3 regions of the Arthrobacter sp. 05N428_2 genome follow, and region 1 is predicted to be linked to each of the others. Evidence: riboswitches for the same ligand, from Rfam matches in the RefSeq annotation. Region 1 holds a riboswitch; each other region holds the start of a gene.
The links. A riboswitch is a leader RNA that binds a small molecule or an ion and turns the genes downstream of it on or off. The one in region 1 is predicted to bind S-adenosylmethionine.
Positions count from the first base shown of each region.

Region 2: linked by a shared signal. The riboswitch ahead of AC1DGI_RS05205 (aminotransferase class V-fold PLP-dependent enzyme) and the one ahead of AC1DGI_RS14715 (DUF1737 domain-containing protein) in region 1 are both predicted to bind S-adenosylmethionine.
Region 3: linked by a shared signal. The riboswitch ahead of AC1DGI_RS07245 (bifunctional o-acetylhomoserine/o-acetylserine sulfhydrylase) and the one ahead of AC1DGI_RS14715 (DUF1737 domain-containing protein) in region 1 are both predicted to bind S-adenosylmethionine.

Region 1 covers NZ_JBFTMR010000014.1:32,957-40,704, reverse strand. The annotation lists gene AC1DGI_RS14740 (energy-coupling factor transporter transmembrane component T family protein) at 1-84, shown strand, start outside; gene AC1DGI_RS14735 (UDP-N-acetylglucosamine 1-carboxyvinyltransferase) at 237-1,760, shown strand; gene AC1DGI_RS14730 (glutamate--cysteine ligase 2) at 1,820-3,064, shown strand; gene AC1DGI_RS14725 (O-succinylhomoserine sulfhydrylase) at 3,077-4,285, opposite strand; gene AC1DGI_RS14720 (rhodanese-like domain-containing protein) at 4,282-4,701, opposite strand; gene AC1DGI_RS14715 (DUF1737 domain-containing protein) at 4,698-5,003, opposite strand; SAM riboswitch class IV at 5,018-5,130, opposite strand; gene AC1DGI_RS14710 (ATP-grasp domain-containing protein) at 5,444-6,391, shown strand; gene AC1DGI_RS14705 (glycosyltransferase family 2 protein) at 6,375-6,983, shown strand; gene purU (formyltetrahydrofolate deformylase) at 6,980-7,748, opposite strand, start outside.
Region 2 covers NZ_JBFTMR010000004.1:80,436-88,183, reverse strand. The annotation lists gene AC1DGI_RS05220 (metal-dependent transcriptional regulator) at 1-365, opposite strand, end outside; gene AC1DGI_RS05215 (Nramp family divalent metal transporter) at 376-1,671, opposite strand; gene AC1DGI_RS05210 (class I SAM-dependent methyltransferase) at 1,769-2,527, opposite strand; gene AC1DGI_RS05205 (aminotransferase class V-fold PLP-dependent enzyme) at 2,623-4,041, opposite strand; SAM riboswitch class IV at 4,076-4,189, opposite strand; gene hisN (histidinol-phosphatase) at 4,293-5,105, opposite strand; gene rsgA (ribosome small subunit-dependent GTPase A) at 5,188-6,303, opposite strand; gene aroA (3-phosphoshikimate 1-carboxyvinyltransferase) at 6,287-7,675, opposite strand; gene AC1DGI_RS05185 (DoxX family protein) at 7,683-7,748, opposite strand, start outside.
Region 3 covers NZ_JBFTMR010000005.1:108,656-116,403, reverse strand. The annotation lists gene AC1DGI_RS07270 (NAD(P)/FAD-dependent oxidoreductase) at 1-664, shown strand, start outside; gene hutI (imidazolonepropionase) at 676-1,887, shown strand; gene AC1DGI_RS07260 (histidine phosphatase family protein) at 1,884-2,540, opposite strand; gene AC1DGI_RS07255 (CPBP family intramembrane glutamic endopeptidase) at 2,621-3,430, shown strand; gene AC1DGI_RS07250 (VOC family protein) at 3,541-4,179, opposite strand; SAM riboswitch class IV at 4,395-4,509, shown strand; gene AC1DGI_RS07245 (bifunctional o-acetylhomoserine/o-acetylserine sulfhydrylase) at 4,570-5,886, shown strand; SAM riboswitch class IV at 5,946-6,061, shown strand; gene metX (homoserine O-acetyltransferase MetX) at 6,073-7,272, shown strand; gene AC1DGI_RS07235 (MFS transporter) at 7,439-7,748, shown strand, end outside.

The DNA.
Region 1 (7,748 bases):
GGCGGGCTGCTGATCGCCGGAACCGCGATGGCATCGGCCATCGGCGCAGGGACCTGGAACATGGTGTTCCTGGCGCAGCAGTAGGGCCCGCTCCGGCGTCGAGCTGCGCTATATACCGGGCAAGATACCGCACGGGATATAGCACGATATATCGCACGAGATGATTATTCTGTGAGCTTGACTGCAAATGGCGCGCTCCGAGGGGGCGAATAGCTCATCCGTGATATTTATTGACTATGACTCAACAGACTGCTGAATACGTTGGCGCCGTGCTCCGGGATGCCCGCGGCGAGAAGGGCTGGACCCAGGGACGGCTGGCCGCCGAGCTGGGAACCAGCCAGAGCGCGATCGCCCGGATGGAGCAGGGCAAGCAGAACTTGAGCCTGAAAATGATCCAGCGGCTTGAATCGATCTTCGGCCGCAGCATCGTCAAGGTCGGCCGGCCGCAGATGACCCACCTCCGGGTCGAGGGCGGCCGCACCCTCTCTGGCGCGGTGGACGTCAACAGCAGCAAGAACGCCGGCGTCGCCCTGCTGTGCGCCAGCCTCATCAACCGCGGCACCACCGTCCTGCGGCGGCTGGCACGGATTGAGGAGGTCAACCGGATCGTCGAGGTACTGACCAGCATCGGCGTCGAATGCACGTGGCTCAACGCGACCGACCTGCAGATCCGCCGCCCCGCGGTGCTGGACCTCGACTCGATGGATGTCGAAGCCGCGCGCCGCACCCGCAGCGTCATCATGCTCCTGGGCCCGTTGCTCGATGAGTCCAGCCAGTACCGGCTGCCCTACGCGGGTGGCTGCGACCTCGGCACCCGCACCGTGCAGCCGCACATGCAGGCGCTCCGGCAGTTCGGACTCAGTGTCGAGGCGAAGTCCGGTTTCTACAGCGTCCAGGCCCCGCCGTCGGACGGCCTCGACCGGACCTTTGTGCTGAGCGAGCGCGGCGACACCGTGACCGAGAACGCGATCATGGCCGCCGCCCACCGCTGCGGCAGCACGGTTATCCGCAATGCCAGCCCCAATTACATGGTCCAGGACCTCTGCTTCTACCTGCAGATGCTGGGCGTCCAGATCGACGGCGTGGGCACCACGACGCTGAAAATCGTCGGCCGCCCGTCCATCGACGCCGATGTCGAGTATTTTCCGTCCGAGGACCCGATCGAGGCAATGAGCCTGATCACCGCCGGGATTGTGACCAACTCGGAAGTCACGATCCGCCGGGTCCCGATTGAGTTCATGGAGATCGAACTGGCCACGCTCGAGCAGATGGGCCAGCAACTGGAGGTCTCCGCGGAATATGTCGCCCGCAACGGCCGCACCAGGCTGGTGGACGTCACCACCAAGCCCTCGGACCTGCGGGCCCCCGAGGACAAGATCCACCCGATGCCCTTCCCCGGCCTGAACATCGACAACCTGCCGTTCTTCGCCGTTATTGCCGCCAACGCGCACGGCCAGACGATGATTCACGACTGGGTGTATGAGAACCGGGCCATCTACCTGACCGAGCTGAATAAGCTCGGAGCCCAGGTCCAGCTCCTGGACCCGCACCGGATCTACGTCAACGGGCCCACCAAGTGGCGGGCGGCGGAAGTCGGCTGCCCGCCGGCCCTGCGCCCGGCCGCATGCCTGCTGCTGGCCATGCTGGCCGCGCGGGGCGTGTCCGAACTGCGCAACATCTACGTGATCGAGCGCGGCTACGAAGACCTGGCCGAGCGGCTCAACACCATCGGCGCGAAGATCGAGTATTTCCAAGACTGAATCGCCTGAGCCTCGGGTTGGGGTAGCGCGCCGGGACGGGTGCTGAGGACAATAGGTGCATGCGCACCTTTGGCGTCGAGGAGGAGCTCCTGATCGTGGACCCCGCCACCGGGGTTCCGTTGGCGCTGGCCGATGCGCTGTTGCGCGGGTTGAAGCCTGCGCCCGACGTCGAACCGTCCCCGACGTCCGGCGCGCCTGCGCCCGACGTCGAGCAGTCCGCCGCGGCGGAACCGGCTCACGAAGAGTCGAGCTTCAGTTTCGAGCTCAAGCTGGAGCAGATTGAGACCCAGACGGCGCCGTGCCTGGATTACGGCGGGCTGCTCCATCAGATCCGGCAGTCCCGCGCCTTCACGGACCAAGCCGCCCGCGTCCTCGGCGCCCGGGTGGCCGCCTTGGCCACGTCGCCCCGGGCATCCACCACCCACACGACGCCCAAGCCGCGGTATGCCAGCATGCAGCAACGCTTCGGCCTCACCGTGCGGGAACAGCTCACCTGCGGCTTCCACGTCCACACCAGCATCGGCTCCCCTGAGGAAGGCGTGGCAGTCCTGGACCGGATCCGCGACAAACTGGCGGTGTTGATTGCGATCAGCGCCAACTCGCCGTTCTGGAACGGTACGGTGACCGGCTTCGAAAGCTACCGCACGCAGGCGTGGAACCGCTGGCCGGCGGCCGGGCCCTCCATGATCTTCGGCAGCGTGGCAATGTACCGGCGCGTCGTTTCCCGGCTGCTGGAGACCGGGGTGCTCTTTGACGAGGGCATGGTCTATTTCGATGCCCGGCTGGCCCGCTATCACCCCACCGTGGAGGTCCGGGTTGCGGACGTCTGCCTGCGCGCGGAGGATGCCGCGCTGATCGCCGTGCTGGTGCGCGCCCTCGTGGAGTCAGCCAGCCGGGAGTGGCGCGACGGCGTGGATCCCGCTCCGGTGCCCACGGTGCTGCTGAAGATGGCGGCTTGGCAGGCCAGCAACTGCGGCTTGCGCGGCAAGCTGCTGGACTTCGGGAGCTTCCGGCCGGCGCCGGCGGCCGAGGTGGTGCACGCGCTGGTGGAGTTCCTGGCGCCCGTCCTCGCCGAGCAGGGGGAACTGGAGCTGGCCCGCCGCGGCGTGGACCGGATCCTGGCGAACGGTACGGGTTCACAGCTGCAGCGGCAGGCACTCCGCGCCCCGGGGCTGGACAACCCCGCCGACGACGCCGGCCTGGCCGCCGTCGTCGCCCACGCCGTGCGCGTCACGCTGCGCGGCGCCGACGCCGACACTGCTGCGGAACCGGCCCCGGTGCTGTCACGGGTGCGCCGTGGCTAGGCCTGGCCGCGGCTAGACCTGCTTGAGCGCCTGCCCCAGGTCGCGGATCAGGTCATCGACGTCCTCCAGGCCCACCGACAGGCGCACGACGCCGTCGCTGAGGCCGATCGCGGCACGCCCGGCGGGCCCCATGGCGCGGTGGGTGGTGGTGGCCGGATGGGTGATCAGCGACTTGGAATCGCCGAGGTTGTTGGAGATATCGATGATCCGCAACGCATCCAGCAGCGCGAAGGCGGCGGCCTTCGCCGAGCGCCCGGGCGACTGCGCAAGCTCGAGAGTCAGCACGGTGCCGCCGGCCTTCATTTGCCGGGCGGCCAGCTCGTACTGCGGATGGGACGCCAGCAGCGGGTACCTGACCCAGCTCACGGCCGGCTGTTCCTCGAGCCATTGGGCCAGCCGCAGCGCGGAGGCCGAGGAATGGCTTACCCGCAGGGCCATCGTTTCCAGGCCCTTGCTTAAAACCCAGGCGTTGAAGGCGGATAGGGCCGGACCGGTGTGGCGCATGAGCTGCCTGACCGGGCCCTCGATGAACTCCTTGGTGCCCAGGATCGCGCCGCCGAGCACCCGGCCCTGGCCGTCGATGTGCTTGGTGCCGGAGTACACGACCACGTCGGCGCCGAGCTCGCCGCAACGCTGCAGCAGGGGAGTGGCGAAGACGTTGTCGACCACCACCGTGGCGCCGGCGGCGTGCGCCAGTTCGCTCACGGCCGCAATGTCCACGATCTCCTGCATCGGGTTCGACGGCGACTCGAAGAACACCGCGGTGGTCGGCACCGACAGCGCCGCCCGCCACTGTTCGAGGTCCGGGCCGTCCACGAAGACCGTCTCCACCCCCCAGCGCGGCAGGATCTCGTTCAGGATCACGAAGCAGGATCCGAAGAGCGACCGGGCCGCGACCACGCGGTCGCCCGCCGCGAGCAGCGCCCCGAGCGCGGTGAAGACCGCGGACATGCCCGACGCCGTGGCGAAGCACGCCTCGGTCCCTTCCAGGAGCCGGAGCCGTTCCTGGAAGGTGGCTACGGAGGGGTTCCCGTAGCGGGAGTAGACGAAGCGCTCGTCCTCGCCGGTGAAGGCGCGTTCCGCGGCGGCGGCGGATTCGTAGACGAAGCCGGAGTTCAGGAAGATCGGCTCGGTTGTTTCCTGGAACCCGGTGCGGTCGAGGCCGCCGCGGACGGCCTGGGTTTCCGGGCTCCAGCCCTGGGCGTCGGGATTGAAGCTCATTTAGTGCTTCCGCCGTGGGTGGGGAGGCCGCGGTTCTTCCAGCCGTTTACAGTCCGGGCGCCGGTCTCGTCCGGTTGGCCCTCGAAGCCCTCCAGCACGTTGTAGGCGGTGAAGCCGGCGGCCGCGGCGGCGTTGGCGGCGGCGACAGAGCGCACTCCGGAGCGGCAGAGGAAGAGGAGCTCGGCGTCGGCCGCTGGCGCCTGCTGGCGGAGCTGCTCCAGGAAGTTCGGGTTGGGGGTCCCGCCGGCGAGGCTCCACTGGATGAACAGCGGATCCCGGCGGCCGTCGGCGGCGGACGCGGTGACCGGAATGCCGATCTGCTCCCATTCCGCCGCGGTGCGGACGTCCACCAGGGTCGCGCCGGCCCCAAGTTTGGCCCAGGCCTGGCGCGGACTCAGATCGCCGGCGTAGCTCATGCCTGGTCCCCGCCGTCGAAGCCGCCGTCGAAGCCGCCGCTGCCGCCGCTGCCGGCCGCGACTGCCGCCGGCAGCACGACGGCCTGGGCCACTATGACGGTGCTGCCGTTGAACGTGACGGCGGGGCTGCCGTGCAGGACGTAGCCGTCGGCCAGTGCGGCCGAGATGCGTTCGCAAAAGCTGCGGTCATCGGGGCCGGTGAACAGCCGGTAGGCCAGTGGTTTTTCTGTGCCCGGACCGGGAACGGCCGGGGACGGGGCGGCGGCTGTGCCGGGCACAGCGGGCGCGGACGCGTCGGGCATGACGGGTCTCCTTACTCTCACGCTTGCAGCTCGAATGGTCGATTGCCGAGTTTTCACCTGAGGCACCCCGCCGCGAAAGGAGGGTTGCCGCCCGGCAAGTCAGGGCTTGTCGCCGGGGCTCATTACTCACAAAAAATCTAACACTTACGACGGCGCCCGGCACCGGGGCCGGCGTCATGTGAGGTCACGGTCCGCGGGCTTGCGGCATTCCAAGACAGCGCCTCGGGTAGCCCCCGGATCAACCCCAGTAGCGCCCGAGCCGCGCGGCGGGGCCCTCGGGGCAGATTCGGGTAGCCCCTACTCGGGCTATCCGATAGAAACGTCCCTTTTACTGAGGGGGCACCTCCATCCACCAATTTGTCCGGCGCAGCACTGGGGCGGCCGGAACTTCAGCAAAGGAATTGGATTCTTATGCTCACGTCTCATCAAGAGGGCCACCTGTGAAGCCCCGCGCGCTGGTTACCGGGGCCGGGGGCGCCGCGGGACACGCCATAGCGGCCCAGCTCAAAGAACGGGGCATTCCCGTCTTGGGCACCGACATCCGCGAGCTGCCGGCAGGCTCGGGCATCACCGGTGTTCGTGTCCCAGGGGCCTCGGACCCGGAACTGGTCTCTGCACTCCGCCGGCTGGTGGCCGCCGAAGACGTCAACCTCGTCATTCCCACCGTGAGCGAGGAACTGCCGCAGCTGGCAGCGTTCCGCGCCGGGTTCGGTCCCGACGTCCGCGTCGTCATCGGCGAACCGGGTCCTGTGGCGCTCGCCGGCGACAAGCTGTACACCGCCTGGCAGCTGCAGTCGGCCGGTGTGCCCGTCCCCCGATTCGGCGTGCCGAGGGACTTCGCCAGCGCCGACGCCGCCATGGACGCCCTGGGCGGCCCGGTGGTCGTCCGGCCCCGCGTCGCGGGCGGCTGGCGCGGGGCGGTCGTCGTCGACGGCAGCGCGGAGGTGGACTGGCACCATCTGCCGGCTGGCCAGATAGTGCAGGAATTCATCCCGGGAACTGAGTACGGTCCGATGGTTTTCGGCACCCCGGCGCACAACAGCGCCGCGCCGTTCGTCGTCGTGGTCGAGAACACGGAAGCGGCCCAAGGGGCGGTGGCTAACGCGGCGGGCGCCCGCCGGGCTGAGGCAGGAGAGGCCGTCGACGTGGGGAATGTAGCGATGGCGGCGGTCCGCGTGCTGGGCCTGACCGGCCCGGTCGGCGTCGTTGTCCGGCGCCGCGCCGACGGGACCCCGGTGGTGCTCGAAGTCAGCGCCCGGTTCGGCGCCCACAGCGCGCTCGCACCCGAATTGCTCGACGCCGTCCTGGCCTCCTTCGTGCTGCCTTCCTTCAACCCGGCGTCCTTCCGGCAGAGCCCGGCGACGCATGCCAATGTCGCTGCGGTTTGAGGTCAGCGCCGCGCTGCGCCGCCGACGCGGCACGCCCACCCTGCTGGACGAATGGCCCACGGTGTCGATCATTGTCCCCGCCTTCAACCGGGCGGGCGACATCGAGGACTGTGTGCGGTCCATCCAGCTCACCAGCTACGACCGCTACGAAGTGGTGCTGGTCGACGACGGGTCCGCCGACACCACGGCCGAACTCATGCTGGCTATGGCCGCCGCGGACCTGCGGATCAAGGTCGTCCGGCAGGCCCGCGCCGGTAAGGCTGCCGCCCTGAACCTGGGCTTTCAGCACGCCACCGGCGAGGTCCTGATGCTCGTCGACGCGGACGGCATCCTGGCCCGGCACACTGTCAAACGGATGCTCCAGGGTTTCGGCGACAGGCGCACCGGCGCGGTCTGCGGGCACCGGCGGCCGGCGAAGCTGAACCGGCTGCGGGCCCGGATGCCGGCGCTCAACATCCGGGCCTTCCGCCGATCCGTGCTGGAGGACGTCGGGCCGTTCCGGGAAGACCCGGCAGGCGTGGACGCGGAACTGACCCGGCGGGTACGCCGCGCCGGCTACCGGGTGCTCTCAGCGCCCGCTACCGGGAACTAGCGCAGCACCACGGTCCGGTTGCCCTGCAGGATGACGCGGCCTTCGCAGTGCCAGCGGACCGCATTGGATAAGGCCTTGCATTCGGTGTCCCGCCCGGCCGCCACCAGGTCCTCGGGGCCGTAGGTGTGGTCCACCTCCACCACCTGCTGGGAGATGATGGGCCCTTCGTCGAGCTCCGCGTTGACGTAGTGCGCGGTGGCGCCGACTGTCTTCACGCCGCGTGCGTACGCCTGGTGGTACGGTTTGGCGCCCTTGAAACTGGGCAGGAACGAATGGTGGATGTTGATGGCCCGGCCGTCCAGGCGGCGGGTCAGGTCATCACTGAGGACCTGCATATAGCGGGCCAGCACCACCAGCTCCACGTCGAACTCCTCGACGAGGTCTAGGAGCCGCTGTTCCGCCTCAGGCTTGGTGGCGGCCGTGACCGGCACATGGAAGAACGGGATGCCATGCCATTCGACGAGCGTCTGGTGGTCGGTGTGGTTGGAGACAACAGCCACCACCTCGACCGGTAATTCCCCGATCCTGGCCCGGAACAGCAGGTCGTTGAGGCAATGGCCGAACTTGGACACCATGATCAGCACCCTGCGTTTCGAACCGTGCCGCTCCAGCTGCCAGTTCATCGCGAACCGGTCGCCCACCGCGGGGAAGGCCGCCCTCAGCCGTTCTGCCGTGGATGCGTCCCCCTCCGAGGAGAAGTGCACGCGCATGAAGAAATGCCCTTCGGAGCGTTCCCCGTACTGCTTGATGTCGAGGATGTCGCAG
Region 2 (7,748 bases), on a different contig from region 1:
TTCGCCGCCATCCGCTCGATGAAGGTCTCAGAGACGGCGTGTTCAAGGAGTTCGGCCTCGTCATGGACCTCGTCCCAGCGGTAACCGAGTTCCTGAACGAGGAAGGTCTCGATCAGCCTGTGCCGGCGGACCATCGAGAGCGCCAGCCGGACGCCGTCGTCGGTCAAGGTGACGGAGCTGTACGGCTTGTGGTCCACCAGGCCCTGGTCCTTGAGCTTGCGGACCATTTCGGAGACGGATGAATTGGCCACGCCCAGACGCTGGGCCAGCTGCGTGGAGGTGATGGGCTTGTCCTGCCACTCCGTGAAGGAGTAGATGACCTTGACGTAGTCCTCGATCGAGGAGGAGGGCGGACTGGTCTTCACAGCCCCAAGCCTACCGTCCGGCTGCGCCGGAGAACGTGAGCCACAGCAGGACCACGTTCAGTACGACCACGAGGATCACACTGACGATTGCGGCGGTGCGCAGCGCCAGGCCGTCCGCGAACCGTCCCATCAGGGGCTTGCTGCTGGTCAGCACCACGAGCGGGACCAGGACGAACGGGATCCCGAAGCTAAGGACCACCTGGCTGAGGACCAGTCCCATCGTGGGGTCGAAGCCCACGCCGAGCAGGACGACTGCTGGAATCAGGGTGAGCAGCCGGCGCATCAGCAACGGAATCCTGATCTTGAGCAGGCCCTCCATGATGGTGCCGCCGGCGTAGCAGCCCACCGAGGTGGACGCCAGACCGGAGGCGAGCAGGCCGACGGCGAAGACCACGCCGACCACCGGGCCGAGGCTGGCGGTGATGGCGGCGTGCGCGCCCTCGATGGTGGCGGTGCCTGCTTCCCCGGCCAGGGTCGACGCGGCCAGCAGCAGCATGCCGATGTTGACGATGCCCGCGACGGCCAGCGCCACGATGACGTCCCAGCGGGTGGCCTTGACCAGCCGGGCCACGGCGTGGGGCGGGACGTGCAGGTGCGGGTTCGGGCGGTGCCGGTCCCGGGAAAGCGCCGAGTGAACGTAGATGGCGTGCGGCATCACGGTGGCGCCCAGCATGCTCGCGGCCAACAGCACCGTATCGGGTCCCTGGAAGCCGGGCACGAGGCCGGACAGCACGCCTCCCGGGTCGGGCGGCCTGATGACGAGCCCGGCCAGGAACCCGACCGTGATGATGCCCAGCAGGAACATGATGACGAACTCAAAGGGTCGCTGCTGGTTGCGGCCCTGCACAGCGAGCAAGGCCATCGACATGCCGCCGACAATGATCGCTCCGAGGGGGAGCGGCAGTCCGAAGAGCAGATACAGGGCCACCGCGCCGCCCACCACCTCGGCGAGGTCGGTGGCGGCTGCCACGATTTCGGCCTGGACCCAAAAGGCGCGGCGCCAGGCCGGCCTGAGCCGCTCGCCAAGGATCTCCGGAAGGCTCTTGCCGGTGACGATGCCGAGCTTGGCGGACTGGTACTGGACCAGTACGGCCATGACATTGGCGACGACCAGGACCCAGACCAGCAGGTATCCGTACTTTGCCCCGGCGGTGAGGTTGGCGGCCACGTTGCCGGGATCCACGTACGCGATGGCAGCCACGAACGCCGGGCCAAGCAGGCCCACGAGCGCGCGGCGTCGGCCCCGGACCTTGCGGGCAGGCGGCTGCCCTGCGGGCGGGGGTTCGTGTCCGGCGACGTCCAGCACTGCGGGCTCCGATGGAAGTTCCTGCTGCCTACACCTGAAAGTTAGGCTCACCGAAATAATAGCCGCGGCTGAATGATCTCCGCAATGCGGTGCGTACTCAGGCCTTGGCGGCGCGCCAGGTCTGCGTCAGGTAGGGCAGCGGCAGAATCTCGCCGACCCCATGCCCTAGGTGCACGTGGAGGTACCAGTCGAGGTTGCCGAGCACCTTGGCGCGGGTGTCCTCGCCGGCGCGCAGGTAGTAGCTGCGGGACTTGGCCAGTTCCAGGATGTCCTGCGTGCTCACGGGCTCCTCCCAACGGGTCAGGTGGCTCTCCAGTCCGGTGAATTCGGGGCCGAGCGGGGGTTTGAAGTGCGGTTTGTGGACGTCGCCGGCGTGCATGATCCGGGACAGCCGGTGGACCCAGGGGACTGAGGTGTCGAGCTGGTTCCAGATCAGGCCCAGAACCCCGTGCGGGCGCAGGATCCGCGCCACTTCGGTGCTGGCCAGGAGCGGATCGCACCAGTGCCAGGCCTGCGCCACGGTAACTAGGTCGTACGACTGCGCGGCCAGGCCAGTGTGTTCGGCGGTGCCTTCGACGGCGGTGACGCCCGGCAGGGCCCGGCGCAGCTGCTCGAGCATGTCCAGGGACGGATCGACGGCGACCGTGCGCAGCCCCCGTTCAACCAACAGCGCCGTGAACTTTCCGGTGCCGGCCCCCAGATCGACGGCGTCGCGGGCCGCGGCCGGGACCAGCCAGTCGGCCGAGTCCTCCGGGTAGCCGGGCCGGACCCGGTCGTAATGCTCGCCGCCGTCCTGGAAGCTCCGGCCGAGCTCGCGCCGCCGGTCATGGTGCAATTTGGGGCCGCCGCGTGCCACGTGCGCTCTCCTTCGGCAGCTGAAGCTGGATACCTACCGAATTTACCGCACGCAGCAGGCGGCGGTGCCCCAGCTCCCGGTGCCGGCCTGGTGTGCTAGTCGAGGGTGCAGGGGGCGGCGCCGGCCGTGCCCGGCGTGTTGGGTGCCCACTGCGGGTAGCTGCGGGTGTCGTTGGCCGGCACCCAGCGGCCGGCGTCGACGACATAGTCCCAGCCGAGGCCGTTCCGCCGCAGCTCCTGCAGCCCGTCGAGCAGCCGCCGGGCGTCATCGAGCCGGGACCCCAGGCCAAGGCTGGCGCGCAGCGACCCCGCGGGCAGCCCGAGCCGCTTCAGCAGCGGGTGCGCGCAGAACCGGCCGTCGCGCAGGCCGATTCCGTGTTCCGCGGACAGATACGCGGCGACCAGGCCGGCGTCGTAACCGGCGACCGAGAAGTTCACGACGCCGATCGTCCCCGGGCCCGCCGACAGGGCGGTGTCCTCGAAGATGTGGTGCACGCTCACGCCGTCGATCTGTCCCAGCCCCTCGACCAGGAAGGTGCGGATGGCATCTTCATGGGCGTGCCACTGCTGCTCGTCGAGTGCCTCGATCACCTGGCCGGCACGGGCCAGCGCGGCGGCGCCGAGGACGTTCGGGGACCCGGCCTCGTGGCGGGCCGGCCCGGTGGTCCAGCTCACGCTGTCCAACCGGGCGTCCCGCACCGCACCGCCGCCGGCCAGGTGCGGCGTTCCGGCGTCGAGCCAGTCCGGCCGGCCCACCAGTACACCGGCGCCGAACGGGGCGTAGAGCTTGTGGCCGGAGAAGGCAAGGTAGTCGACGTCGTCCGCGGCGATGTTGATGCGGCGGTGCGGGGCCAGCTGGGCGGCGTCGACCGCGATCCGGGCGCCGAATTCGTGCGCGAGGGCAGCCAGCTCACGGATCGGCAGGATTTCGCCGGTGACGTTGGAGGCGCCGGTGACGGCCAGCAGGTTTACCCCGCCCCGGGCGAGTTCCGTCCGGAGCCGCGCCAGGGTGAGGGCCAGCGTGGGGGCCGCCACGACGCTGCGGTGCGGGACGCCCTGCCAGGGCAGCAGGTTGGCGTGGTGCTCGATGTCCAGGTAAAGCACCTCGCCCGTGTGCCGGCCGCCGGCGACAGGCAGGCAGCCGGCCAGCAGGTTCAGCGAGTCGGTCGTGTTCCGGGTGAAGATCACCGAATCGTCCGGACGGCCGCCGACAAAGCCGCGGACGATGTTGCGGGCATTTTCGTACACCGAGGTGCTCAGCTGGGACGCGTACCCCGCGCCCCGGTGGACGCTGGCGTAGTACGGCAGGATTTCGTTCAGGTAGGCGGAAACCACGGAGAGTGCCGGGGCCGAGGCGCCGTAGTCCAGGTTCGCGTAGCGGACCTCGCCGCCCCGGATCAGCGGGGCCAGGATTTCGGCACCGGAGACCGCAGACAGCGGCCGGCGGCCGGCGTCGAAGCGTGTCTCCGAAAGTTCCGGGCCGGCGGGGTGGGTGGGGATGGTGGCAGTCGTCATGGGACCTCGCTCGAAAAGGACCCCGCTGACAGGGGATCCGCGCTTGCCGTGTCCGCTCCGGACCGGCCAGGTCGTCACCCGGGGCACCCCGCCGCGAATGGAGGGTTGCCGGCCAGCAAACCGGGGTTTAGCGCTGGCACTCGTGACCTGTGTCGAGCCTAGGACATGGCCGCCGCACGGAAAAGGATGGCCGCAGTGTGTTGCAGTGTGTTACGCCATCCGGCCGCCGGTCCCGCCCGCGGCACGGTCCCTCAAAGCAGGTCGTCGAGTCCCGGGTTCAGGCGCTTGAGGACCTCCGAGTGCAGGATCGAGTTGGTGGCCAGCGCGTTGCCGCCAAAGGGGCCATCCTCGCCCTCAAGCGAGGTGAAGCGGCCGCCGGCCTCCGTCACGATTGGAACCAGGGCCGCCATGTCGTAGAGGTTGAGTTCGGGCTCGCAGGCGATGTCGACAGCGCCTTCGGCTACGAGGCAGTAGGACCAGAAATCGCCGTAGGCGCGGGTGCGCCAGACTTCCTCGGTCAGGCCGAGGAACTCGTCAAGGTTCCCGCGCTGCTTCCAGCCGCCCAGGCTCGAGTAGGACAGCGACGCGTCCGCGAGCCGGGACACGTTGGAGACCTTCAGCCGGGTGGCGGCCGCCAGCGAGCGGCCCATGTACGCGCCGGCGCCCTTGGCAGCCCACCAGCGCTTGCCCAGCGCCGGTGCGCTGACGACGCCGACCACGGGTTCGCCCTCATCAACGAGGGCGATCAGGGTGGCCCAGACGGGGACGCCGCGGACGAAGTTCTTGGTGCCGTCGATCGGGTCGATGATCCAGCGGCGCGAGCCGTGGCCGGAGCTGCCGAACTCCTCGCCGAGGACGGCGTCACGCGGGCGGGACCGGGACAGCTGGCCGCGGATGGCCTCCTCGGCGGACTTGTCGGCGTCTGTCACCGGGGTGAGGTCCGGCTTCGTCTCGATCCGAAGGTCGAGCGCCTTGAAGCGGCTCATGGTCTGGGAATCCACGGAATCTGCCAGTACATGGGCAAGGCGCAGGTCATCGTTGTAGCTCGAAGCGGGTTGACTCATGGTTCCAAACTACCGTCAAAACCGGCCGCGGACGGGGAGGCCACGTCGCCGCCCGCCGCGGAGAAGCTGTGGCGATGTGTTGTTAGGAGACGCTTCCGAGTTCCTTGGATTCCTGGGCTTCCATCCGCGGATCGGTGCCGAGCAGCCGGCGCAGCGACGCGAGCCGGGCCGGACCGGACGGCCCGGCGTGGCCGGACAGCACCCACGCGTCCACCCCACAGTTGACCGCCGCCGCGTCGTGCTTGCAGCCCCGCTCGCAGTCCTCGGTGCCGGGCGCCAGATCCGGGAAGGAGCGCAGAATCCGGTCCGGGTCCACGTGGGCCAGCCCGAAGGAACGGATGCCCGGGGTATCGATGATCCAGCTGCCTGCGGGTGCGTCGTTGACCTTCAGCGCCAGCGCGGAGGAGGACGTGTGGCGGCCACGGCCGGTGACCGCGTTGACGCCGCCGGTGGCCCGTTCGGCCCCGGTCAGCGCGTTCACCATGGTGGACTTGCCGACGCCGGAGTGGCCCAGCATGACAGTGACCTTGCCGTCCAGGCAGGCCCGCAGCTGCGAGACCGCGGCCTTGTCCAGCCGGGCAGACAGGCCGTCGTCGGAGCGGGCGTCGATGCCGGACGCGGCCGAATCCGCAGTCCTGGATATGATCACCGGAAAGTCGAGGTGCTCGTAGTTGGCGAGGAGTTCGGCGGGGTCTTTGACGTCCGCCTTGGTGACAAGCAGCAGCGGCTCGATCCCGGCGTCGTAGGCGGCCACCAGGGCGCGGTCGATGAAGCCGGTGCGCGGTTCCGGGTTCGCCGCGGCCACGACGACGACGAGCTGGTCGGCGTTCGCGACGACGGCACGTTCGATCGGGTCCGTGTCGTCGGCGCTGCGGCGCAGCAGGGTCCTGCGGTCCTGGATCTTGACCAGCCGCGCCAGCGAGTCGGTCTCGCCGCTCACGTCGCCGACGAGCGAGACGAAATCCCCGGCGACCACCGGATTGCGGCGCAATTCCCGGGCGCGGGCGGCGATGACCGTGCGTTCATCTTCGGTGCCTTCGCCCACGACGGCGGTGTAGCGGCCGCGGTCCACGGTGATGATCCGCCCGGTGACGGCGTCGTCATGGCTGGGCCGATCCTTGGTGCGGGGCCGGGAGCCCTTCTTGTTGGGCCTGATGCGGACGTCGGACTCGTCCCAGGAGTCAGTGCTGCGGGCCAACTGCGGCGTCCTTCTGTGCGGTGGTTCCCTGGCCGAGCATGGCTGCCCACAGTTGTGGGAAGTCGGGCATGGTTTTGGCGGTCGTGGCGATGTCCTCGACCTCCACGCCGGGCACGGCGAGCCCGAGGATGGCGCCGGCCGTGGCCATGCGGTGGTCCGCGTAGCTGTGCACGACGCCGCCGTGCAGGGCGGCGGGCCGGATGCGGAGTCCGTCGGCGGTTTCTTCGACATCCCCGCCCAGGCGGTTGATCTCGGCCGCGAGGGCCGCGAGCCGGTCAGTTTCGTGGCCGCGCAGGTGGGCGATGCCGGTGAGCGTCGAGGGAGTCGTGGCGAGGGCACACAGGGCGGCGACGGTGGGCGCGAGTTCGCTGGTCTCGGCGAAGGTGGCGCCCTTGATCTCCGGGCCGCCGGTGACGGTCAGGGTCCCGTCCGCGAAGCTGACGCTGGCGCCCATGGTCGCGAGGATACTGCGCCAGAGGTCGCCGACCTGGGTGGTCTGCGCCGGCCAGTTGGGAATGCGGACGGTTCCGCCGGTGGCGAGGGCCGCGGCCAGGAAGGGGCCGGCGTTGGACAGATCCTGCTCGATCCGCCGGTCGAAGCCGGGGATCGGGGCCGGGGAAACAATCCAGTGGTTGGCGACGGAGTCGTCGATGCTGACGCCCACCTCGCGCAGCACGGCCACGGTCATGGCAATGTGGTCCAGGCTCGGTACAGGCTTTCCGACATGTTCGAGATGGAGCCCCTCGGTGAAGCGGGCACCGGCCAGCAACAGGGCCGAGACAAACTGGGATGAGGCGCTGGCATCGATTACGAGGTGACCGCCGCGGACCGCGCCCGTGCCCTCGACCGTGAACGGCAGGGACGACGCCGGGCCACCGTCGGGCGCGCCGACCGCCACGCCGAGGCCGGCCAGGGCCTCAATGATGGCGCCCATCGGGCGTTTGCGGGCGTGCGGGTCGCCGTCGAACAGGGTCCTGCCGCGGTGCAGCGCTGCCACCGGCGGCACGAAGCGCATGACCGTGCCGGCCAGCCCGCAATCGACGGCCGTGTCAGTGGTGGGGGCGTCCAGGTCAACGGGGGTGATTTCCAGGTCCGGGCCGTAGGCGCCGTCGCCGGGCACCTCGGTAATGGTCGCCCCCAGCTGCCGCAGGGCCCCGATCATCAAGGCCGAGTCCCGGGAGTGCAGTGGTGCCCGCAACCGCGACGGGCCGTCCGCGAGGGCTGCCAGGATCAGGTACCGGTTGGTCAGCGACTTGGAGCCCGGGACGGTGACGGTGGCGTCGACAGGACGATCCGCGAACGGCGCACGCCAGAGCGGGCCGCCGTCGGCCGGGAGGGACGAGGCCGTGGCGGCGGGGGTGGTGCCAGTCATTGCCGTCTTAGGCTCCGACTGCGTGGTCGACGGCCTTGCGGACGGCCTTGTCGGCTTTCTTCAGTTTCTTGCC
Region 3 (7,748 bases), on a different contig from region 1:
GGGCGGCGTGGACATCATCACCGGCGCCAGGGTCCACTCGGCGCAGCGCCTCGGCACCGGCTGGGAGCTCGGCGCCGGGCAGGAGGGGTTCGAGGCCGCCGTCGTGGTCAACGCCGCCGGCGCGTGGGCCGACGAGCTCGCGGTGCTCAGCGGCGTCGAGAAGCTCGGACTCCAGCCCTACCGCCGCACCGCGGCGATCGTCGACGTCGAAAACCCCCTGCCGGTCGGCTGTCCGATGGTGGCGTCGACCGGCAACTTCTACTTCCGTCCCGACGGGCGGCGGCAGGTTCTGATTTCGCCATCCGAATCCGTGCCGAGCGGCCCCGAGGACGCCAGGCCGTATCCGGGCGACATCGAGGCGCTCATCGCCCGGCTTAATACCATCACCACGATGGGGATCGGCAGCGTCAGCCGGGCCTGGACCGGGCTCCGCACCGAAGCGGCCGACGGCATCCCGGTGGTGGGGTTCGACGCCGAGGCCACGGGCTTCTTCTGGCTTGCCGGCCAGGGCGGCTACGGTTTCCAGACCTCCTCCGGCATCGCCGAGCTCGCCGCGGAGCAGATCCTCGCCGGGCCGGAATCCCGGGAGCCGTTCCCTGCCGGCAGTCCGGCATCCCGGACAGCCGCGGCGCTGGCGGCGACCCGGATGTCGATCCGGGGCTGAAGAATGGACCCATGAGCACCCTGATCACCAATATCGCGGAACTGATGACCCAGGACGCGGACCACCGGGTCCTCAAGGATGCGGCCATCGTGATCGAGGGCGAACGCATCGCCTGGATCGGCGCCGCCGCCGCGGCCCCCGCGGCCGACGACGCCGTCGACGCCGGCGGCCGCTCGCTGCTGCCCGGCTGGGTGGATTCGCATACCCACCTGATCTTCGCCGGGGACCGGACCGCGGAGTTCGAAGCCCGGATGGCGGGCGAGGACTACAGCGCCGGCGGGATCGCTGTCACCACAGGCGCCACCCGGGACACCGGCGACTTCGACCTCACCCGGCTCGCACTTGGGCGCGTGGCGGAGGCTGTCGCCCAGGGCACCACCTACCTTGAGACCAAGACCGGCTACGGCCTGGACGTGGACAACGAGGCCCGCAGCGCCCGGATCGCCTCCACCGTCGCTGACGAGGCGACCTACCTCGGCGCGCATCTGGTTCCCGCCGGCATGGACGCCGAGGAGTACACCGACCTGGTCTGTGGGCCCATGCTCGCCGCGGTCCGCCCCTACGTGCGCTGGGCCGACGTCTTCTGCGAACGGGGCGCCTTCACCGAGGACCAATCCCGCCGCGTGCTCCAGGCCTGCCGGGACGCGGGGCTGGGACTGCGCGTGCACGGCAACCAGCTGGGGGAGGGCCCCGGAGTGCGGCTGGCGGTGGAATTCGGGGCCGCCAGCGTGGACCACGTCAACCACCTCTCCCGGGCGGACGTCCAGGCCCTGGCGGACAGCTGGTCCGGCTGGGAGGCAGCGGCCGGCGCAGGGGAGCGCGGCACCGTCGCGACCTGCCTGCCGGCCTGCGACCTGTCCACCCGGCAGCCGCTGGCGCCGGGCCGGGAACTGCTCGACGCCGGCGTCCAGCTGGCCCTCGCCTCCAACTGCAACCCCGGGACGTCCTACACCAGCTCGATGGCGTTCTGCGTCACGACGGCGGTGCTGCAGATGCGGCTCAGCGTGGACGAAGCCGTCCGCGCCGCGACGTACGGGGGCGCGCTGGCGCTGGGCCGGGAGTCCGGGAACGACGTCGACGGCGAGCGGGCGGTCGGCTCGATTGCCGTCGGCCACCGGGCGGACCTGCACCTACTCAACGCCCCGTCCGCCACCCACCTGGCGTACCGGCCGGGGATGCCCCTGACCCACGCCGTCTGGCGCGCCGGCGTCCGCGCCCGCTAGAACACCATCGGCGGGGCGTCCAGAACGGTCTCGTCCACCCGGCGGTCCTCCCACTGGCTGAACGGCTTGTCCAGTTCGTACTTGCCCAGCGGGGTGCGCAGTAGAGTACGGATCTCCGCATTGTCCGGGTTGTTCAGCGACTCGAAGTACTCCACCGACCAGTGGAACCAGCGCATGCAGTACAGCCGCATGGTCAGCCCGTGCGTCACAAACAACGCATTCGGCGGGTAGTCCGGCCTGGCCCAGTGCCGGTACAGGGTCTCCATGAAGGAGGAGATCCGGTCATAGACGTCGGAGCCGGATTCGCCCTCGCGGAAGCGGTAGAAGAAGTGCCCGTAGGCGTTGCGGAGCTCCTTCTGGTCCTCGATGTCGCCGGCGATCTGGAAGTTCGCCCAGTCCTGTTCGCGCAGCCGCGGCTCCTCGATCACGCGCTCGGTGAGGGAGCCCAGCCGGAGTGCCTCCAGGGTCTGGTAGGCCCGGAGGTAGGGGGAGACATAGACGCACACCTGTTGGCCGTCGAGCTCGCGCCGGAGCTGCTCGCCGGCCGCCGTGGCCTGTTCTACACCGAGCGGGGTTAGCGGGATCCGGTAGTCGGGCACCCGGTTGTAAATCGACGTGTCGGCATTGGCGGCGGACTGGCCATGCCGGATCATGAATATTTTCCCGGGCGCACTCACGCCCCCAGCATAGGCACTTGCAGTCAACTCCCTGAAACGGCAGGCAAGATAGAAGCATGTTGGTTCCCTCCCGCCGTCGGCTGCGGCTAGAAGTCTGGATCGTCCTGGGGCTGTCCCTGGGCCAGTCGGCGGTGTACTCGGTGGTGCAGTTGCTGGACAAGATGACCAGGGCGCCGCTGGCGCAGGGCACGTCGACGCTGAACCGCTCGCAGAGCAGCCGCGAATACTTCGACCTCACCTACCAGCTGCTGGACATCATCTTCGCCCTGGTCCCGGTGGTGCTGGTGATCTACTTCCTGACCGAACACCGGGCCGCCGGCCCCGCCGGCCCCGCCGACCCGGCCGGCGGCACTTTCACAGCCAGGACGGGCACCTCGGCGTTCCGGAAACTGGGCTTCAACTTCGCCCGTCCCGGCAAGGACCTGGTCCAGGGACTGGGCCTCGCCGCGCTGATCGGGATCCCGTCTTTGGGCCTCTACGCGGCCGGCCGGGCGCTGGGAATAACTACGGCGATCATCCCCAGCGCGTTGGACTCCTATTGGTGGACGGTGCCGGTGCTCATCCTCTCCGCGATCCGGCACGGGATCGTGGAGGAGGTGATCGTGGTGGGATACCTGCTGGACCGGCTCGGCAAGTTCGGCTGGGGCATGCCGCTGGCCATCTTCGCCAGCTCCATGCTGCGCGGCAGCTACCACCTGTACCAGGGCTTCGGGCCGTTCATCGGCAACGCCATCATGGGCGTCATTTTTGCCCTGATCTACACGCGCACCCGCCGGGTGATGCCGCTGGTGATCGCGCATGCGGTGTTGGACACCGTCGCCTTCGTCGGCTTCAGCCTTTTCGGCAAGGCGATCGGCCTGGGCTGAGTCGATGGACTGCCGGGCCAACCCGCCGGGTTAAAGGGTTTCGGCCGCCGGCGGCGGGTGGCATCATTGGCACCCGCTGCTGGCGGCCGAAGTTTGGTGGACCGAAGGCGTCAGATGGTGACGGCCCCGGAGGCGGTTTCGAAAGTGACGGACATGATTCCCGGCGTCCCGCGGGGGGCCAGCCAGTTGACAGCGACGTCCTCCAGCGGCTTCTCCACGGGGACGCCCAGCCACTCGGTGACGCGCTCGGCCGAGCCCGCGATGGTGAGTTCAGACATCTTGACGCTGCTCTCATACGCGTGGGAAGGGTGCAACGCGGGGTCGCCCTCCCATTTGAGCATGTAGGGGACCTGCGGATCCGCGATCAGGCCCAGGATGCCGATCTGCTTCCAGACCAGTTCGCGGCCGTCCGGGAACTTGCGGTTGCCATTGACGGCGGCGCGGCCCAGCCGCTCCTCGAAGGGGGCCAGGTCGTCAACCTCGACGCACCAGCCCATCCAGCCGCCGCCGGCGGCCGAGCGGGCGCGTACGGCCTGGCCGAACGGGGCCTTGTCCGAAGCGGGGTGGTCAAGGACCTCCACGACCTCCAGGTACTTGTGTCCGGCGAGCGGAATAATCATGTTGCGGGTCCCGAAACGGGGGTGTACCCCGCCCTTGACGGCTTCGACACCGAGGGCGGTCGCAATACGTTTGGTGGTGGCAGCCAAGCCATCTTGTTCACAGGCGTAAGAGACGTGATCCATGCGCATGCCATCATCTTGGCACTTTGTGATGGGGCTCTCAGCTTAGGGCATCCTAACCGTGATGGGATGTCATTTTCGCGGGCCGAGGGCGACGGGCGTCAGCCCGGTGCGGCACCACTTTCCGGCGCCCGCGGGCGCTTGGCGGGGCTGCACGTGGGGCGCGGCTTCATCTTCGTCATAAAGCTATCCAGACGCCCGGGGGCCTTCCTAGACTGAAGCCAGGTCATGAGCGCCAGCATCGAGCCCCGGCTTGCTGGCCGGCAACCCTCCTGCGCGGTGGGGTGCCCCGGGTGAAGACCTGGCCAACCGGCGTCCGCCGGAAGGCAAGCGCGGCGCCAGAGCCGGCCGGGCCCCAGGGCCACGGACGGCCTGTGCCCAGTCACAAGGAGCTCTCCAATGTCCAACGCCTGGTCCTTTGAAACCCGCCAGATCCACGCCGGCCAGGAGCCGGATTCAGCCACCGGAGCCCGGGCGCTCCCGATCTACCAGACGACGTCGTTCGTCTTCCCCAGTGCGGAAAGCGCGGCCAACCGCTTCGCCCTCGCCGAACTCGCCCCCATCTACACCCGGATCGGCAACCCCACCCAGGATGCGGTGGAGCAGCGGGTCGCGAGCCTTGAAGGCGGCCTCGGCGCACTCCTCCTGAGTTCGGGGCAGGCCGCCGAAACCTTCGCCATCCTCAACATCGCCGAAGCCGGGGACCACGTGGTCGCCAGCCCCAGCCTGTATGGCGGCACCTACAACCTGCTGGCGCACACACTGAAGAAGTTCGGCATCTCGGTGACCTTTGTGGAAGACCCGGACAACCTGGACCAGTGGCGGGACGCGGTGCAGCCGAACACCAAGCTGTTCTTCGGCGAGGTGGTCTCCAACCCGCGGCAGGACGTGCTGGACCTCGAAGGCGTCGCGGACGTGGCCCACCGGGCAGGGGTACCGCTGATCGTGGACAACACGCTCTCCACCCCCTACCTGATCCGGCCGATCGAATGGGGCGCCGACGTCGTGGTCCATTCGGCCACCAAGTACCTTGGCGGCCACGGCACCGCGATCGGCGGCGTGATCGTGGACTCCGGCAACTTCGACTTCGGCAAGGACCCCGAGCGCTTCCCCGGCTTCAACACCCCGGACCCCACGTACAACGGCCTGGTCTACGCCCGCGACCTCGGAGCCGACGGGGCGCTGGGCGCAAACCTCTCCTTCATCCTCAAGGCCCGCGTCCAGCTGCTGCGCGACCTCGGCTCGGCCGTCTCGCCGTTCAACGCCTTCCTCATCGCCCAGGGCATCGAGACACTGAGCCTGAGGGTGGAGCGCCATGTCGCCAACGCCGTCAAGGTGGCCGAATGGCTGGAGGCAAGGGACGACGTCGAATCCGTCGCATACGCCGGACTGCCGTCCAGCCCCTGGTACGAGCGCGGGCGCAAGTACGGCCCGAAGGGTACCGGCGCCGTCGTGGCCTTCAACATCGCCGGCGGAGCGGAGGCCGGCAAACGTTTCGTCGATGCCCTCGAACTCCATTCCCACGTGGCGAACATCGGTGACGTGCGGTCCCTGGTCATCCACCCGGCGTCGACCACGCACAGCCAGCTCTCGCCCGAACAGCAGACGGTTGCCGGGGTGAACCCCGGCCTGGTCCGGCTGTCAGTGGGGCTGGAACACATCGACGACATCGTCGCTGACCTTGACGCCGGCTTCCGGGCGGCCAAAACCGCCTGAGGTCACACAGCCGTCACAATCTTCGCGCTTGCCCGGCCGTGTTTCGTAGACTCGGGGCAGGTCATGAGTGCCAGCGACAGCCCCGGCTTGCTGGCCGGCAACCCTCCTCCTGCGGCGGGGTGCCCCGGGTGAAGACCTGGCCTGTCGGTCAGCTGACGGCGGGCAAGCGCAAAGATAGGTCCGCACATGACGATTGCCGCCGCCCGCACGGGTGCACCCGACAGCACAGCAACCAGCCGCGAAGCGACGGGCCATGACGTGACGGGCCACCAAACGACGAAAGGCACAGGGGCCGCGTCCGTCCCGGACGGGACGGTGCGCCACCACCGGATCGGCTCCCTGGCCCTTGAATCCGGCGCCACCCTGCCGGATGTCACGCTCGCCTACGAGACCTGGGGAACGCTCAATGCTGACGCCTCCAACGCGGTCTTGATCGAGCACGCCCTGACCGGAGACACCCATGTCACCCGGGGTGCCGGCGAGGAACCGGGCTGGTGGGAGCAGCTGGCTGGCCGCGGCGCGCCCGTGGACACGGACCGGTACTTCGTGGTTTCTATCAATATCCTTGGTGGCTGCTACGGCTCCACCGGGCCCTCGACGCCGGCACCGGACGGCAGGCCCTGGGGCTCGCGCTTCCCGCTGGTCACCCTCCGGGACAGCACCGCCGCCGAGGCCCGCCTCGCGGACGCCCTGGGGATCGGCAGCTGGCACGCCGTACTGGGCGGTTCCCTCGGGGGAGCGCGCGCCCTCGAATGGGCGGTCAGTTACCCGGAACGGGTCCGGCGTTGCGCCGTGATCTCGGTGGGTGCCAGCAGCACGGCCGAGCAGATTGCGTTCGCCCAGGCCCAGACCCTGGCCATCCGCCAGGACCCCAACTTCAACGGCGGCGACTACTACGGCGGCCCGGAACCGCATGCCGGTCTGGCCCTGGCCCGCCGGATCGCCCACATCACCTACCGTTCCGCCGCCGAACTGGACGGCCGCTTCGGGCGGAAGCCGCAGCCGGCCGAGGCCCCGCTCGAAGCCGGGTCGCTGGCCGGCCGGGGCCGCTACCAGGTGGAGAGCTACCTGGACCACCAGGGCAACAAACTCGTGCGCCGCTTCGATGCCAACAGCTACATCGCCATCACCGAGGCGCTGATGAGCCACGACATCAGCCGCGGCCGCGGAAGCCTTAAGAAGGCCCTCTCGAGGGCCACCGCTGAGTTCCTCGTGGCCGCCGTGGACTCGGACCGGCTGTACTTCCCGGCCCAGTCCCGTGAACTCGCCGACGCCCTGCCGGGAGACGTTCCGGTGCATGTGATCGAGGCTCCGATCGGCCATGACGGCTTCCTGACCGAGATCGGCCAGCTCAGCGATCAACTGCGGGAGAGCTTCTTCGGCTAGCCGGCGGCGTCGTCGGCTGTGCATTTTTGCAGACGGGCTCTGCGCGAATGGTCGTTGAGCCTGCGGCGATGGCAGTCCATACTCGTTGAGGATAAAAGCTGTGTGTCATAACTCACACAAGCGTCAGGTTCACAGGGGTGTCGACGGAGACATCGAAGGAGTCCCAATGAGTACGGAAAACGCCGCCGCGAGGCGCGCAGCAGAGCCCGAAGTCGAGTTGTCGGGTCTGAAGAAGGTAGTGGCGGCCTCGATGGCCGGCACGGTGGTTGAGTGGTACGAGTTCTTCCTCTACGCCTCCGCCGCCACCCTGGTGTTCGGCAAGATGTTCTTCCCCAACTCCGGCACGGAGCTGGACGGAATCCTTGCCGCCTTCCTGACCTACGCGGTCGGCTTCATCGCCCGCCCCATCGGCGGCATCGTGTTTGGCCACTTCGGTGACAAGTTCGGCCGCAAGCAGCTCCTGCAGCTCAGCATCA